Regions from separate parts of the Marinobacter lacisalsi genome, predicted to be linked through region 1. Evidence: predicted binding sites of a transcription regulator. Region 1 holds the regulator's gene; the other holds the start of a gene.

Region 1 (7,185 bases):
AAGGGGCCCTCGGAGCAGACCGACACCACGGCGGAGAAACCGGCCGAGGAAGCGATCGAAGCGGTGCGCAAGCGCCTTGGCGAGCGCCTGGAAGAGTTTGGTCTGAGCCCGCAGCTGGCTGCCACCCTGGCGCGCCAGAGTGGTCGCGGCAAGCTGGAAGACAACTGGAAACGTTCCCTGAGAACCCTGGCGGCCGGCCTCAAAACCGGCAGCGGTGACTGGGCTTCCCGCGGCGGCATCTATGCCCTGGTTGGGCCCACCGGCTCCGGCAAGACCACAACCATCGGCAAGATTGCGGCCCAGTATGTACTGGAACATGGTGCCGATTCACTGGCACTGGTGACCACTGACCGCTATCGTGTGGCTGCACACGAGCAACTGTTTGTGTTCGGTCGTATCCTTAACGTACCGGTGCGGGTGGTCGACGATGCCCACTCCCTGGATGCGGTGCTGGACGAGCTGGCTGGTCGCCACCTGGTGTTGATTGACACCGCCGGGTTATCCGGCGCCGATCCCGGGTGTCAGGAGCAGTTGCGTGAGCTGTCGCAAAGCCGCCACCCGGTGCGTCCACACCTGGTGGTGCCGGCGACAAGCCAGCCGCGCATCATGAAATCCATGTGGCATTGCTATAAAATGGCCAGTCTCGCAGGTTGCATCATGACCAAGCTGGATGAAGCCCTGACCCTGGGTGAAGTACTTGGTTTCGCGCTGGAGACCGCGCTGCCGGTGTCCTGGGTAACGGATGGCCAGAAGATCCCCCAGGATCTGCATCCTGCCAATTCGGCATCGCTGGTTCGTCTGGGCGTTGAGCGCTTGCGCGATGCACGCAAACAGCAGACCATGGCAGAAGGTGCCTGAGGTCCCACTGCCCGGCGCTGACCGGCGTGGTCCCTGGCACTGCAGAACAAGACAGTTAACGACAAGAACCTTGGCGGGAAACAAGAACCTCTATGAGCAGACCACATCCGGTTCAGGTTATCGCAGTCACCGGTGGCAAGGGTGGCGTGGGCAAAAGCAACGTCTCGGTGAATCTCGGGATCGCCCTGTCACAGATGGGCCGCCGTGTTGTCCTGCTGGATGCGGACCTGGGGCTGGCCAACATCGATGTGCTACTTGGCATCACCGCCAGCCACAATCTTTCCGACGTGTTGTCCGGGGAATGCGATCTCCGTGATGTACTGATCAATGGCCCGGGCGGCATCAAGATTGTCCCCGCCTCCTCCGGCACCCAGCGCATGACCCAGCTGTCACCCATGGAGCATGCGGGCCTGATCAACGCCTTCAGCGAGCTGGGTGATCAGATCGACGTGCTGATTGTGGATACCGCTGCCGGCATTTCCGAAGGCGTGGTCAGTTTCCTGCGAGCCTCCCAGGAACTGTTGCTGGTTGTCTGTGACGAACCGACCTCCATCACCGACGCCTACGCCCTGATCAAGCTGATGAACCGCGACTATGGCGTCAACCGCTTCCGTATCCTTGCCAATCAGGTCCGCAACGAACAGGAAGGCAAACATCTGTTCGGTAAACTGACCCGGGTCACCGAGCGCTTCCTGGATGTTGCACTACAATATGTAGGCATGGTTCCTTACGATGAGGCAGTGCGCAAGGCGGTTCAGCGGCAGCGCGCCGTGCTGGACGCCTACCCCAGGGCAAAGGCCTCGCTGGCCATCAAGGCGCTGGCGGAACAGGTCGACAGCTGGCCGCTACCTTCATCCCCCCGGGGGCATCTGGAGTTCTTCGTGGAGCGCCTGGTAAGCACAAACGCCTGATCCAATCCTGTTGTATGGGTTAACCGGATACATGACATTGGCCAGAAGTCTCGGAATCTATCATCAAACCGGTCGGCGCGATGCCCATCAACTGGTGGAGCAGCATGCGCCGCTGGTCAAGAAAATCGCCCTGCACCTGATGGCCCGGCTACCGGACTCGGTACAGCTCGAGGACCTGATGCAGGCTGGCATGATGGGCCTGCTCGAAGCCGCCGCCAAGTACCAGTCGGACCGGGGCGCCTCCTTTGAGACCTATGCCGGCATCCGCATTCGCGGTGCTATTGTCGATGAAATCCGCAAGGGTGACTGGGTACCGCGTTCCGTCCATCGCAATGCCCGCCGGGTGTCCGCCGCCATCAAGATGGTGGAGGACCGGGAAGGTCGGGAAGCCCTGGATCACGAGGTGGCGGACGAGCTGGGAATGACGTTGTCCGCTTACCATGCCTGCCTCAGTGATGCCAATTCCGGACGACTTTTTTCCCTGGATGAACTCAATGAATCCGGAGACCTGCCGATACACGAACAGGAAGCTTCGGATAATCCCCTGGACGAGGTTTCGGGTGCCGCTTTCCGGCGTAATCTGGCAGCCGCCATCGAGGAACTGCCGGAGCGTGAGAAGCTGGTCCTCGGCCTGTATTACCAGGAAGAGCTGAACCTGAAGGAGATTGGCGCGGTACTGGGCGTCAGTGAGAGCCGGGTCAGCCAGATCCACAGCCAGGCCGCGTTGCGGTTGCGGGGGCGCCTTTCAGAATGGCAGGCATCTGACGCCGGAACACAGTAGCGTGCCCCTTAACAGGTTGCTGAACGACTGAGCAAGCTGACGGCACAAGCCGCAGAGCGGAATGTCGCGCGATAACACATTGAAACGGTAAGCAACGCTGAGGCTGCTAGAATGACGCCATCAGCCGGGAAACCGGCGGCGGTAAAGCGGTGTCATCCGTGTTTTCCAGGTCCGTGACGATTCGGGCCCGGCCATTATTCCAGCGACGACCAACTGGAGGTCCCATTGGACAAGAACATGAAAATTCTCATTGTGGACGATTTCTCCACAATGCGGCGGATTATCAAGAACCTGCTGCGTGACCTCGGGTTTACCAATACCGATGAGGCGGATGACGGTAATACGGCGCTGCCCATGCTTCGTTCCGGAAAGTACGACTTTCTGGTGACGGACTGGAACATGCCAGGCATGTCCGGGTTCGATCTCCTCAAGGAAGTTCGCGCCGACGAACAGCTCAAGGACCTGCCGATCCTGATGGTGACTGCGGAAGCCAAGCGCGACCAGATCGTCGCGGCTGCCCAGGCTGGGGTAAACGGTTATGTCGTCAAACCGTTCACGGCCGCTGTACTCAAGGAGAAGATCGAAAAGATCTTCGAGCGTATTGAGTAGAGCGCCAGAAGCGCTTTGAAACCTGAACAGACAGTCTGGATGTGCTCCCATGAGCGAAGACAAACAAAACGGCTCCCACCTGGATCCTGAAACCACCAGCCAGCTGAAAGAGCAGGCCAATGAGTTGGCGAAACAGGTCAATGCCGGTGATTATGCCAGGGCGATGTCCCTGATCAACGACCTGAGCGAAGTGAGGGACCAGAGTCTCTATCGTGAAGTGGGTCGCCTGACGCGCAGCCTTCACGAGGCCATTCGCAATTTCCAGATCCAGCCCCAGAACCCGGAGCAGCAGGAAGCCCTGTCAAAGATGTCCGACGCGTCGGACCGGCTTCAGTACGTGGTGGAAATGACCAGCAATGCCGCCAACCGGACCATGGATCTGGTGGAGGATGCCATGCCCCGGGCCAATGCCATGTGCGAGCAGGCCAAAGCACTACGGGATGACTGGCAGCGCCTGCGCCGGCGGGAAATGGCACCATCCGAGTTCCGTGAACTCTATGTTCGTATTGACCGTTTCTTCGAGAGTCTCTCGGACGATGCGGAAAAAATGTACCACGACCTGTCGGAAATCCTGCTGGCCCAGGACTTCCAGGATCTGACCGGCCAGGTGATCCAGAAGGTGACGGCGCTGGTCAAGGAAGTGGAAGAAAACCTGTTGGGCCTGGTGGTCATGGCCAGCCATGTGGACCAGTTGACCGGAACCGTCCACGACCTGAAGGAAAAGGAAGCCTCAATCAAGGGGGAAGGCCCCCAGATGCGCGCCGCAGAGCGGTCTGACGTTGTGTCCGGACAGGACGACGTTGACGACCTGCTGTCCAGTCTCGGCTTTTAAGTGAGGTGAATGCATGGCATTCGATGCAGATGAAGAAATTCTCCAGGACTTCCTGATTGAGGCGGGCGAAATACTCGAGCAGCTTTCGGAGCAGCTGGTGGACCTGGAACGGCACCCGGACGACAGTGATCTGCTCAATGCCATTTTCCGTGGTTTCCATACCGTCAAGGGCGGCGCCGGCTTCCTGCAGTTGGAGGCACTGGTCAATTGCTGCCATTCCGCGGAGAACGTGTTCGACACCCTGCGCAATCACAAGCGCTCGGTGACGCCGGAACTGATGGATGTGGTGCTTGAGACACTGGATCACGTCAATACCATGTTTGACCAGGTCCGCAACCGTGAAGAGCCGCAGTTTGCGCCAGAGTCCCTTATAGAGACCCTGGATGAGTATGCCCTTCCCGAGGGCGAGGCGCCCGCGAAAGAGGCCGGACCGAAGAGCGATGCCGGTCAGGTGGAGGGCGCCGGCGTGGTGGCCGGAGAGGATCCCGGTGATATCACCGACGAAGAATTTGAACAACTGCTGGACGCCCTGGACGATGGCAAGCAGAGCGGCGACAAGAGCGCGACACCGGGGGATGGCCAGGCCGCCAGCGCAGAAGAAAAAAGCAGTGACAGCGACGACATCAGTGATGACGAATTCGAGGCTCTGCTGGATCAGCTCCATGGCAAGGGCCGTTTCTCCGGTGAGGTAGCCGCCACGGACGTGCCAGACCCCGACAGCAATGAGGGCAAGGCTGAATCCGACAGCAAGGACGACAAGTCAGGCGGTGGTGACAGTGACCTGATCACCGACGACGAGTTCGAACAGCTGTTGGATGAGCTCCACGGCAAGGGCAAGAAGCCGGCCCCGTCGTCGGCGCCTGAGGCCGCCGACAAGCCTGCGGATAAAAAGCCGGAGCCGGAAAAGAAACCTGAGCCCGCGCCGAAAAAGCCAGAACCTGCGCCGAAAAAGGCGGACCAGGCGGCCAGGGCGGAAGCCAGCAAGCCTTCAGCACCCGCCCGGGAAAACCAGCCCCCGGCCGAGACCTCGGTACGGGTGGACACCAAGCGCCTGGACGACATCATGAATATGGTGGGCGAGCTGGTGCTGGTGCGTAATCGCCTGCAGCGCCTCGGTAATGAAAGCGAAGACAGCGAGATGCACAAGGCGGTGTCCAACCTCGACGTAGTGACCACCGATCTCCAGTCGGCTGTCATGGCCACCCGCATGCAGCCCATCAAGAAGGTGTTTGGCCGTTTCCCGCGGGTGGTTCGTGACCTGGCCCGTAACCTGAAGAAGGAAATCGGCCTGGTCATGCACGGCGAGGACACAGACCTGGACAAGAACCTGGTGGAAGCCCTGGCGGATCCGCTGGTGCATCTGGTGCGCAACTCCGTGGACCATGGTATCGAAGCGCCGGACATCCGCGAGAAGGCTGGCAAGCCCCGGCAGGGTACGGTGACCCTGTCCGCCGAGCAGGAGGGGGATCATATCCTGCTGTCCATTGAGGACGACGGTGGCGGTATGGATCCGAACAAGCTGCGTCAGAAAGCCGTCGACAAGGGCATCTATGATCAGGATGCTGCCGATCGGCTCACCGAAACCGAATGCTACAACCTGATCTTTGCCGCCGGCTTCTCCACCAAGGACCAGATTTCCGACGTGTCCGGCCGCGGCGTCGGCATGGATGTGGTCAAGACCAAGATCGGCCAGCTCAATGGCCAGATCGAAGTCCGGTCCAAGCTGGGCCAGGGTACCTCCATCCGTATCAAGGTGCCGCTGACACTGGCGATCATGCCGACCCTGATGATCCAGCTGGGCCATCAGTCGTTCGCGCTGCCGCTGGTGAACGTGGTGGAGATCTTCCACCTGGATCTGAGCAAGAAGAACATTGTCGACGGTCGCGAGTGCATCGTGGTGCGGGACAAGGTGTTCCCACTGTTCCATATCAAGCGCTGGCTGGTGCCATCGGATACCGGTACCGCAGAGCCCGACAATGCCCATGTGGTCATCGTGGCCATGGGCACCAAACAGGTCGGTTTTGTGGTGGATCAACTGGTTGGCCAGGAAGAGGTGGTCATCAAGCCCCTCGGCCGGGCCCTGCAGGGCACCCCGGGTATGGCGGGTGCCACTATTACTGGCGACGGGCGCATCGCACTGATCATTGATGTGCCCAGTCTGCTGCACCATTACGGCTGATGGTGCGGAACACCAATAGGGGGAGTGAATGACGGTTTCTGTCCTGGTCGTTGATGATTCCGGTTTTTTCCGCAAGCGACTGACGGAAATCCTCAATGCGTCCGGCAATATCCGTGTTGTGGGCGCCGCCAGTAATGGCAAGGAGGGGGTGGAGCTGGCGGAAAAGCTGCGGCCGGACGTGATCACCATGGACTACGAAATGCCGGTGATGAATGGCATTGCGGCGGTCAAGGAAATCATGAAGCGCTGCCCGGCCCCGGTGCTCATGTTCTCCTCGCTGACCTACGAAGGCGCCCGGGTCACCCTGGACGCGCTGGAGGCCGGTGCCGTCGACTTCCTGCCCAAGAACTTCGAGGACATTGCCCGTGACGGGTCGGAATTGCAGCGTATCCTCCGTGAGCGGATCCTGGATGTTGCCCGTAGCCGGCCCGGGGCTGGTCGTGGCGGCGCAGCCCCGGTTGCGGATCCGCGCCCGTCGCCAACCCCGCCAGAACGGCACCCACCTGCCCGGGAAGCGCGATCCCGACAGCCGGAAAGCCGCCCCTTGCGGCCCCAACCGGAAGCCCCGGCAAGGCCTTCGCGACGCCGCACATCCGCACGCCATTACGATGTGGTGGGCATTGGCACCTCCACCGGCGGACCCATTGCCCTGCAAAAAGTCCTGGTGGACCTGCCTGCCAATTTTCCCGCGCCGCTGGTACTGGTGCAGCACATGCCGGGCAGCTTCACCCCGGCCTTCGCCGAGCGCCTCAACAAGCTGTGTCGTATTCAGGTACGCCAGGCTGAGGACGGTGACCTGCTGCGCCCAGGCCTGGCGTTGCTGGCCCCTGGCGGCAAACAGATGATGGTGGAGAACCGCGGGGGGCAGGGGCGTATACGCATCCTGCCCGGTGATGAGAGGCTCAACTACAGGCCCAGTGTGGACGTCACCTTCGGTTCACTGGCCCGCAGTTTTCCGGGCAAAACCCTGGGTATCATCCTGACCGGCATGGGCGCCGACGGCAAGGAAGGCTGC
Region 2 (7,185 bases), on a different contig from region 1:
CAGCGGTCCGAACAGACTCGGAGCGTCCTGGTCGGTAAACCAGTAACCGTAGGTATTGACCCCCTGGGCGGACAGGCTTTCCACCTGGTCGATCTGGTTGCAGGCAAAGCGCCAGGAGGTCTGGATCGAAGCCAGGGCCAGGGTGAAACGGTCTGGGTCGGCCGGGTCGGTCACCACTGGCGAGTTAAGCGGGCTGTTGCTGGTATTCAGGTAATCGTTCCCGATCTGGGCTACATCAAGACCACGCGGGTCCGTACCCAGCAGGGCCGTCAGTTCCGTGTCGTACTCATCCCTCGTATCCACCGGATTCGGGGAGGGTGGGTCCATCAACAGGAACGGAATTTCATCCAGCGCCAGGAACAAACGCCCTTCGTTCAGGTTATTACCGGTCATCACCGGCACGCCTTGCGGGAAGGTGGCATCACCCTGCTGAGTCAACGCCGCCTGGATGGAATGAGGCAGCATGCCCTGACCCCAGGTGGGGTTGAACCACATATCGCCCTGGGCCGTCAGAATTTCCTCGGTGGTAATCCCCTCGTCCCGCAGGCAGGCTGCCACGTCAGGCGCCGATTCGCAGCCAAGCGCGGCTACAACCGGTGCACCAATGACCGTTTCACCAACGGCTTGCGGAATCTGTGTGGGCTGATAGGCCCCACTCTGGACAATGGCCTTGTGGAACAGGCCCTCGGAGCCGGTGCTGGCCCCGGCGGATACCAGCTGTGACAGCACGCTGTGGCCACCGGCGGACTCACCGAAGATGGTCACGTTATCCGGATTGCCACCGAACGCCCCGATGTTCTCCTGCACCCATTCAAGGGCCAGTTGCTGGTCCAGCAGACCGAATTGACCGTTCCCCTCAGGCAGACCGGCGGCTGGCAGGAAGCCCAGAATACCCAGCCGGTAGTTCATGGTGACTACCACTACGTCCTCGGACACCAGCCGGAATGGCTCATAGGATTCGCCCCCGGAACCGGTGATAAAGGCCCCGCCGTGGATCCACACCATCACCGGCAGGTTGTTGCCCGATTTCGGCTTATACACGTTCAGGAACAGACAGTCTTCATCCAGGCTGTCGGCAAACCCGTTGAAGGCACTACCGGTTTGGGGACAATTGTTGCCAAACTCATCCGCCTGCAAGGTTCCCTCCCACGCGCCGGCAGGCTGGGGAGGCGCAAAACGCAGGTTACCGACCGGTGGTTGCGCATAGGGAATCCCCCTGAACGCAATCATCCCGGGCTCATTGGTTCCGTTGACCTTGCCCTGGCTGACCGTAGTCTCGGTATTGACCTGGGTGGGGGTCTCATCGTCGGAGCCCGATCCGCCTCCGCCGCCACAACCCGCTAACAGGGTTGCAGCCAGCACAGTGCTGCACGACATCCACCAAAAGGTGTTCTTGTTATGAAATTCCATGATTCAGCCTGCCTTGATCTGTTGTTTTTGTAGCCTGGCCAGGCACCAGGCTGACCAGAAACGGTCGCAATAAAGAAGCAGTCCCTCCAGGTGAAGAAGGGTCGAAAACCTGTCAACAGATTAAGGGCAAAGGATGGGAGCTGTCTGGCGCCCAGACGAGGAAGAGTGAGGAGAGATGGTATGTCGTGTCACTTCCCTGTGACACATCCTGCAATTCGTCTCAGTCTTCGGAGAGACGACGGCGCAGGGTGAACGGTGAGAAGTACCGTTTGCCCGGGAATTCGTCCTCGTAGAGGCGGGCGCGCCCGGATTCGTTCACCAGACCGGAAACGTGGTACAGGCCTTTATGCAGGTCATGGAAGACATCGAGGGAATTTACCACGCCGGGCAGATCGTAAAAGTTCTTGAGCATGCCGGTGGATACACGCCACAGGTTACCCTTGTCATCGTACTGATCCGCCACGGCGATGTTCCAGCTGTCCTCGTCAATATAGAACACCCGCTTGTGGTACAGGTGGCGGGCGTCTTCCCGCAGGGTAGCCTCCACCACATGCACCCGGTGCAGTTCCCAGCGCATCAGGTCCGGGTTCAGGTGCTGGTCGCCGAGCACTTCATCGTAGGTGTATTTATCATTGGAGAGCTCGAAGTTATTGTAGGGGATGATCTTCTCTTCCAGCCCCTTGTACTCCCAGTTGAAACGGTCCGGCGCTCCGTTGTAGAGGTCGGTGTCATCCACGGTACGCAGACCACCTGATGATGCAATCGGCGCGTCATAGCCCAGGCTGGGTGCCTGGCGAACCTCACCGGCGCTGAACCCCCAGGCCTTACGGGGCTCCTTGACCTGGTCCAGGGTGTCGTGAGTCAGTATGCCGCCCCCGGCGTACTGCTCCGGCGCGGTCACCGTGGACAGGTAGTAGTTGGCGATATTGTCCAGGGTCTCCTTGCTGCCGCCTTCCAGGTTCCAGTTGAAGAAAACCTCCTGGCGCATGGTAACCGGGCGGAACTTGCCGCCGACAACCACAACTTCGGAGAATTCCCGCTTGACATAACGGCCACGCCAACGGGTGGTGTGGTTCCAGATGGCCTGCTTGGCCTTTTCCTCGCTGGTGCCGTGGAGGATCGGGAACGGATGCCCGCCGAAGGCATTCTTGATGCCGTTACCACCATCAGCCAGAGAAGCTGAGGTAGCATTGTTGCGGGTGTTAACAACGATATGGTCCGGCGCGGTGTGGGTCCGGCGTGTCGGGAATACCCGTACCTTGAAGGTGTCCGGATACCGGTTGATCAGGGCGGCCACCCCGTCCGGCAGCACATCCCGGTATTCCTCGATATTGTCGGCGGTCACCACGTAGCGCGGCTCATCGTCGGGGTAAGGATTGACATGGTGGTCGCCGTTACCCTGATAGCCATCGGGGATGGTGGTGTCACCGCCCGTCCAGCGGGGAATAGTGCCTTCCGAGTTCCCCGCCCGGATCGCCCCGAAAGGCGTCAGGCTGTTACCCAGGCGGTTGGCCTGGGCCTGGGACACGGCAGCGTGGGTGGTGGTTACGCTGGCCACGGCCAGCAACGAAATGCACAGTGCGGGGATCAGTTTTTTTTGCATAGTCTCGTACATCTTGGCCGACCATCTTTTTGTTTTGACTACAAACAGGAGCCTGACAGTCACCACTCCTGTCGCCTGAGTCGTCTAACGGACATTATGGGATCTTGTCGCATTCTTAACTATTTCTCATGAACTTGCTAGCGCCCAGCCCCGACCTTACACGCCGTTACATAGTGGCGAGCAATCAGTCACGCTGATTTCACAGAAATTAACAAAAAGCCTCTTTATTCGGACAAACGCCGGCGCAGGGTAAAGGGCGAAAAGTAACGGTCGCCCGGAAAATCATCCTTGAACACCCTTGAACCCTCGGTTTCATTCACCAGCCCCTGAACGTGGTAGCGGCGTACCTTCAGATCATGATAAGCCGCAATGTCGATCCACACACCGGGCAGGTCGTAGAAGTTTTTCAGCATGGCCATGGTCACCCGGTAAAGATTGCCCTGGTCGTCGTACTGATCCGCCAGGGCAATGTTCCAGCTGTCCTCGTCGATATAGAACACACGCTTATGGTAAAGATGGCGGGCATCCTCCCGCAGGTTGGCTTCCACCACGTGCACCCGGTGCAGTTCCCAGCGGGTCAGGTCCGGGTTCAGGTGGTAATCACCAAGCACTTCGTCGTAGCTGTACTTGTCGCTGGACAGTTCAAAGTTGTTGTAGGGGATCAGCTTCTCCTGCAGCCCCTTGTATTCCCAGTTGAAACGGTCCAGCGCACCATTGAAGACGTCGGTATCGTCCACCGTGCGCAGGCCACCGGAAGAAGCGATCGGCGCGTCATAACCCAGGCTGGGGGCCTGGCGAACCTCACCGGCGCTGAACCCCCAGGCCTTGCGGGGCTCCTTGACCTGATCCAGGGTCTCATGGACCAGAATGCCACCGCCGGCGTACTGCTTGGGAGCCAGCACGGTGGACAGGTAATAGTTGATGACGTTGTCCAGGGTCTCCGGGCTGCCGCCCTCCCGGTTCCAGTTGAAGAAGACCTCCTGACGCATGGTAATCGGCTGGAACTGGCCACCCACTACGACCACTTCGGCAAACTCCCGCTCCGTGTAGCGGCCCCGCCAGCGGGTCAGGTGATTCCACATCGCCTGCATGGCCTTTTCCTCACTGGAGCCGTGAAGAATCGGGAAGGGGTACCCGCCAAAAGCGTTCTGGACCCCGTTACCACCGTCCACCAGGCTGGCGCGGACCGCATTCTTGCGGGAATTCTGGGCGATATGGTCGGGTACCGTGTGGTTCCGGCGGGTCGGAAACACCTTCATCCTGAAGGTGTCGGGGTAGGCCTCAATCATCGCCGCGGCGCCATCCGGCACCACATCGCGATACTCCGACAGATTGCTGGCGGTGACCACATAGCGGGGCTCATCATCCTTGTAGGGATCAACATGGTGGTCACCGGTCCCCTCGTACCCCGCTGGGATGGTGGTATCACCACCAGTCCAGCGCGGAATAACACCATCGGAACTGCCGGCACGAACGGCACCGGAAGGCGTCAGGCTGTTGCCCAGCCGGTTGGCCTGGCTCTGGGAAACAGCGGCATGAGCCCCGTTGGCGCTGGCCACAACCAGCAGTGCAGCACAGAGGATGGGGAGTAATGTTCTAGGCATAGTGATGTATCCCTGGACGAGGAGCCTGCGGTTTCCTGTCACACAGACGCCTCGTTGACTCATTGATTGGGTGACTCCAGGAACGACCGCACCGCTGTTCCTGTTGCGGCTTTTTTCAGAAAAATTCCGTGAAATATAACGACAGGTTGGCGACTCGGACTGGGCCTTCAAGAAATGGCTCGAGATGCCGTTAACCATTCAAATAGAGCGATTCGGGTTACATTTTGGAACGGAGCCCGATCGCAAATCCGGATATTATTTGTACAGTTTTCCGCCCCCTGTCCTTTTAGAAATCTTTGGAGTTATAACATGAAACTGATGGAGCGACTGCGTATTCGTTCACGTCTGTTAATAGCGGTACTGGTTCCCGTGGTGCTCACAGCGGGTGCCCTGGCCTGGGTAACCGCAGACCAGCTTCGGGCCAATGGGGAGGCGGAGGTGGAACGGTTGCGCGCCAGCCTGCTTGAAGCCCACAAAACCGGGCTCAAGAACCTGGTGGAGGGCGCAAGAGCCCTGATCCGTGAGGAATATGACCAGGAAAAGTATCCGGAAGAAGAGGCAAAAGAGCGTGTAAGGAATAAACTCCGGTCCATCGTGTTCGGTAACAATAACTACCTTTATGCTTACCGCGACGATGCTTACATGCTGATTTTCGCCCCAGATCCCAGTATCGAAGGGTTTTCCGACGAAACCACGGATGCCAGCCGAGCTTTGCTGGCCAAACTGTTCGAGGTGGGCCGCAACGGCGGCGGGTTCTTCCGCTATGAATTCGATAACCCAGCCACCGAAGAAAAGACGCCTGAGCCGAAGCTCTCCTATTCCATCACACTGGACAAATGGGACTGGGTCATGGGTGCCGGCGTATACATTACAGATATCGACAAGGCGGTTGAGGCGGCCCGTCAGGAAATCGAAGAGCAGATTACCAGTGCACTGCTGACCATCCTCAGCATTACCGTCATCATCGTTCTGATTTCCGTTGGCTTTGGCATCTTCATGGGCCGCACGGTAACCAGACCCCTGAGCCGGGTGACCCGAACCATGCAGGACATTGCCGAAGGCGAAGGCGACCTGACCCGCCGCCTGCCCGACGACGGCAATGACGAACTGGCCGATATGGGACGTCAGTTCAATGCCTTCGTCAGCAAGATTCACGGCACGATCCGGGAAGTGGGCGATACCACCAACCAGGTGGCATCGGCGGCGGAGCAACTGAGCCGGGTAGCCCAGGAAACCCGCTCCGCAGTCCAGACCCAGGGTTCCGAAACGGATCAGATTGCCTCAGCCATCACCGAGATGGCGGCAACCATCCACCAGATCTCGAAGAACGCCAGCGAAGTACAGCAGGCTGGTGCCGATGCGGACCGGCTGGCGAAGGATGGCGGTCAGACCATGGCCGGCTCCCAGCAGTCAGTGAACAAACTGTCGCAGAACATCATGGAAAGCGCGGAAGCCATCGAAGCCCTGGCCGCCCGCAGCGACGAGATCCAGAAGGTGCTGGACGTGATTCACGAAGTCACCGACCAGACCAACCTGCTGGCACTGAACGCGGCTATCGAGGCTGCCCGTGCCGGCGAACACGGCCGTGGCTTTGCCGTGGTGGCCGATGAAGTACGTCAGCTGGCCAAGCGCAGCGGCGAATCCGCCGGTCAGATCCGTGAGATGATCGACGGCTTTATCAGCGAATCCCGCGGTGCTGTGGATCGTATGCGTTCATCCCAGGGGCTGTCCGAGGAAACCGTAGAGCGAATCAACCACGCCAGCTCGGCCCTCAACACCATTGAACAGTCGGTGGAGCATATCCACGACCAGGTTACCCAGATTGCCACCGCCTCCGAAGAACAGAGCCACGTGGCCGAGGAAATCAACCAGAACGTGGTACGCATCGTGGAGGCTGCCCAGAACAGCGACACCGGCGTCACCCAGACCAACGATGCCAGCCAGGAACTCGCGCGCCTGGGCGAGCGCCTGCGGGAGCTGGTCACCCAGTTCCGGGTGTGACCGCCTCCGGCTGCCGGGTGGTGGTTCAGGCTTCGCGAAGAACCACCGCCCGGTTGCGCCCGGCATCCTTGGCTTCATAAAGTGCCTTGTCGGCCATCCTGAACAGCTTCTCCCGGTCCGTAGCATGGCCAGGCACCACGGCCAGCCCGGCGGAAAAGGTCAGGTTGGCCGGCCCCTCCGGGCCGAAATCCAGGTCAGCGAAGGCTTCCCGTAACCGCTCGATAACGTCCAGCCCATGCTCGGCATCGAGCCCTGGCAGCACCAGTACAATCTCCTCGCCGCCAAACCGCGCAGCCACGTCGTGCCTGCGACTCCGCTCCATCCTACACGGCATCCGCAGGAAGAACGTCAGGCGTCGCCCGGAATCACCACCCGGTTGCGGCCCGTATCCTTGGCTTCGTAGAGCGCATTGTCGGCTGTCTTGAACAGGCTTTCGCGGTCCGTGGCGTGGTCAGGGACCACCGCCAGCCCGGCGGAAAACGTCAGGTTGGCAGGCCCGCCCGGGCCGAAGTCCAGTTCTGAGAAAGCCTGCCGCAACCGATCGACAACGTCCCTGCCACGCTCGGC

Evidence for each region. The regulator FliA, encoded in region 1, starts transcription of late flagellar genes. The targets are predictions, from matches to a motif close to CTAAAGTTTNNNNNNNNNNNGCCGNTAA.
Region 2: ACFOZ5_RS17455 (methyl-accepting chemotaxis protein) is a predicted target of FliA. The motif match lies at 4,784-4,811, and genes of this name have one in related genera.

The regions. Positions count from the first base shown of each region.
Region 1 is NZ_JBHSDI010000010.1:12,587-19,771, forward strand. Features, by position in the region: gene flhF (flagellar biosynthesis protein FlhF) at 1-858, shown strand, start outside; gene ACFOZ5_RS05950 (MinD/ParA family protein) at 951-1,769, shown strand; gene ACFOZ5_RS05955 (RNA polymerase sigma factor FliA) at 1,801-2,550, shown strand; gene cheY (chemotaxis response regulator CheY) at 2,776-3,159, shown strand; gene ACFOZ5_RS05965 (protein phosphatase CheZ) at 3,209-3,991, shown strand; gene ACFOZ5_RS05970 (chemotaxis protein CheA) at 4,005-6,170, shown strand; gene ACFOZ5_RS05975 (protein-glutamate methylesterase/protein-glutamine glutaminase) at 6,199-7,185, shown strand, end outside.
Region 2 is NZ_JBHSDI010000061.1:31,249-38,433, forward strand. Features, by position in the region: gene ACFOZ5_RS17440 (carboxylesterase/lipase family protein) at 1-1,377, opposite strand, end outside; gene ACFOZ5_RS17445 (DUF1329 domain-containing protein) at 1,631-3,013, opposite strand; gene ACFOZ5_RS17450 (DUF1329 domain-containing protein) at 3,238-4,617, opposite strand; gene ACFOZ5_RS17455 (methyl-accepting chemotaxis protein) at 4,927-6,618, shown strand; gene ACFOZ5_RS17460 (GGDEF domain-containing protein) at 6,644-6,940, opposite strand; gene ACFOZ5_RS17465 (diguanylate cyclase) at 6,967-7,185, opposite strand, start outside.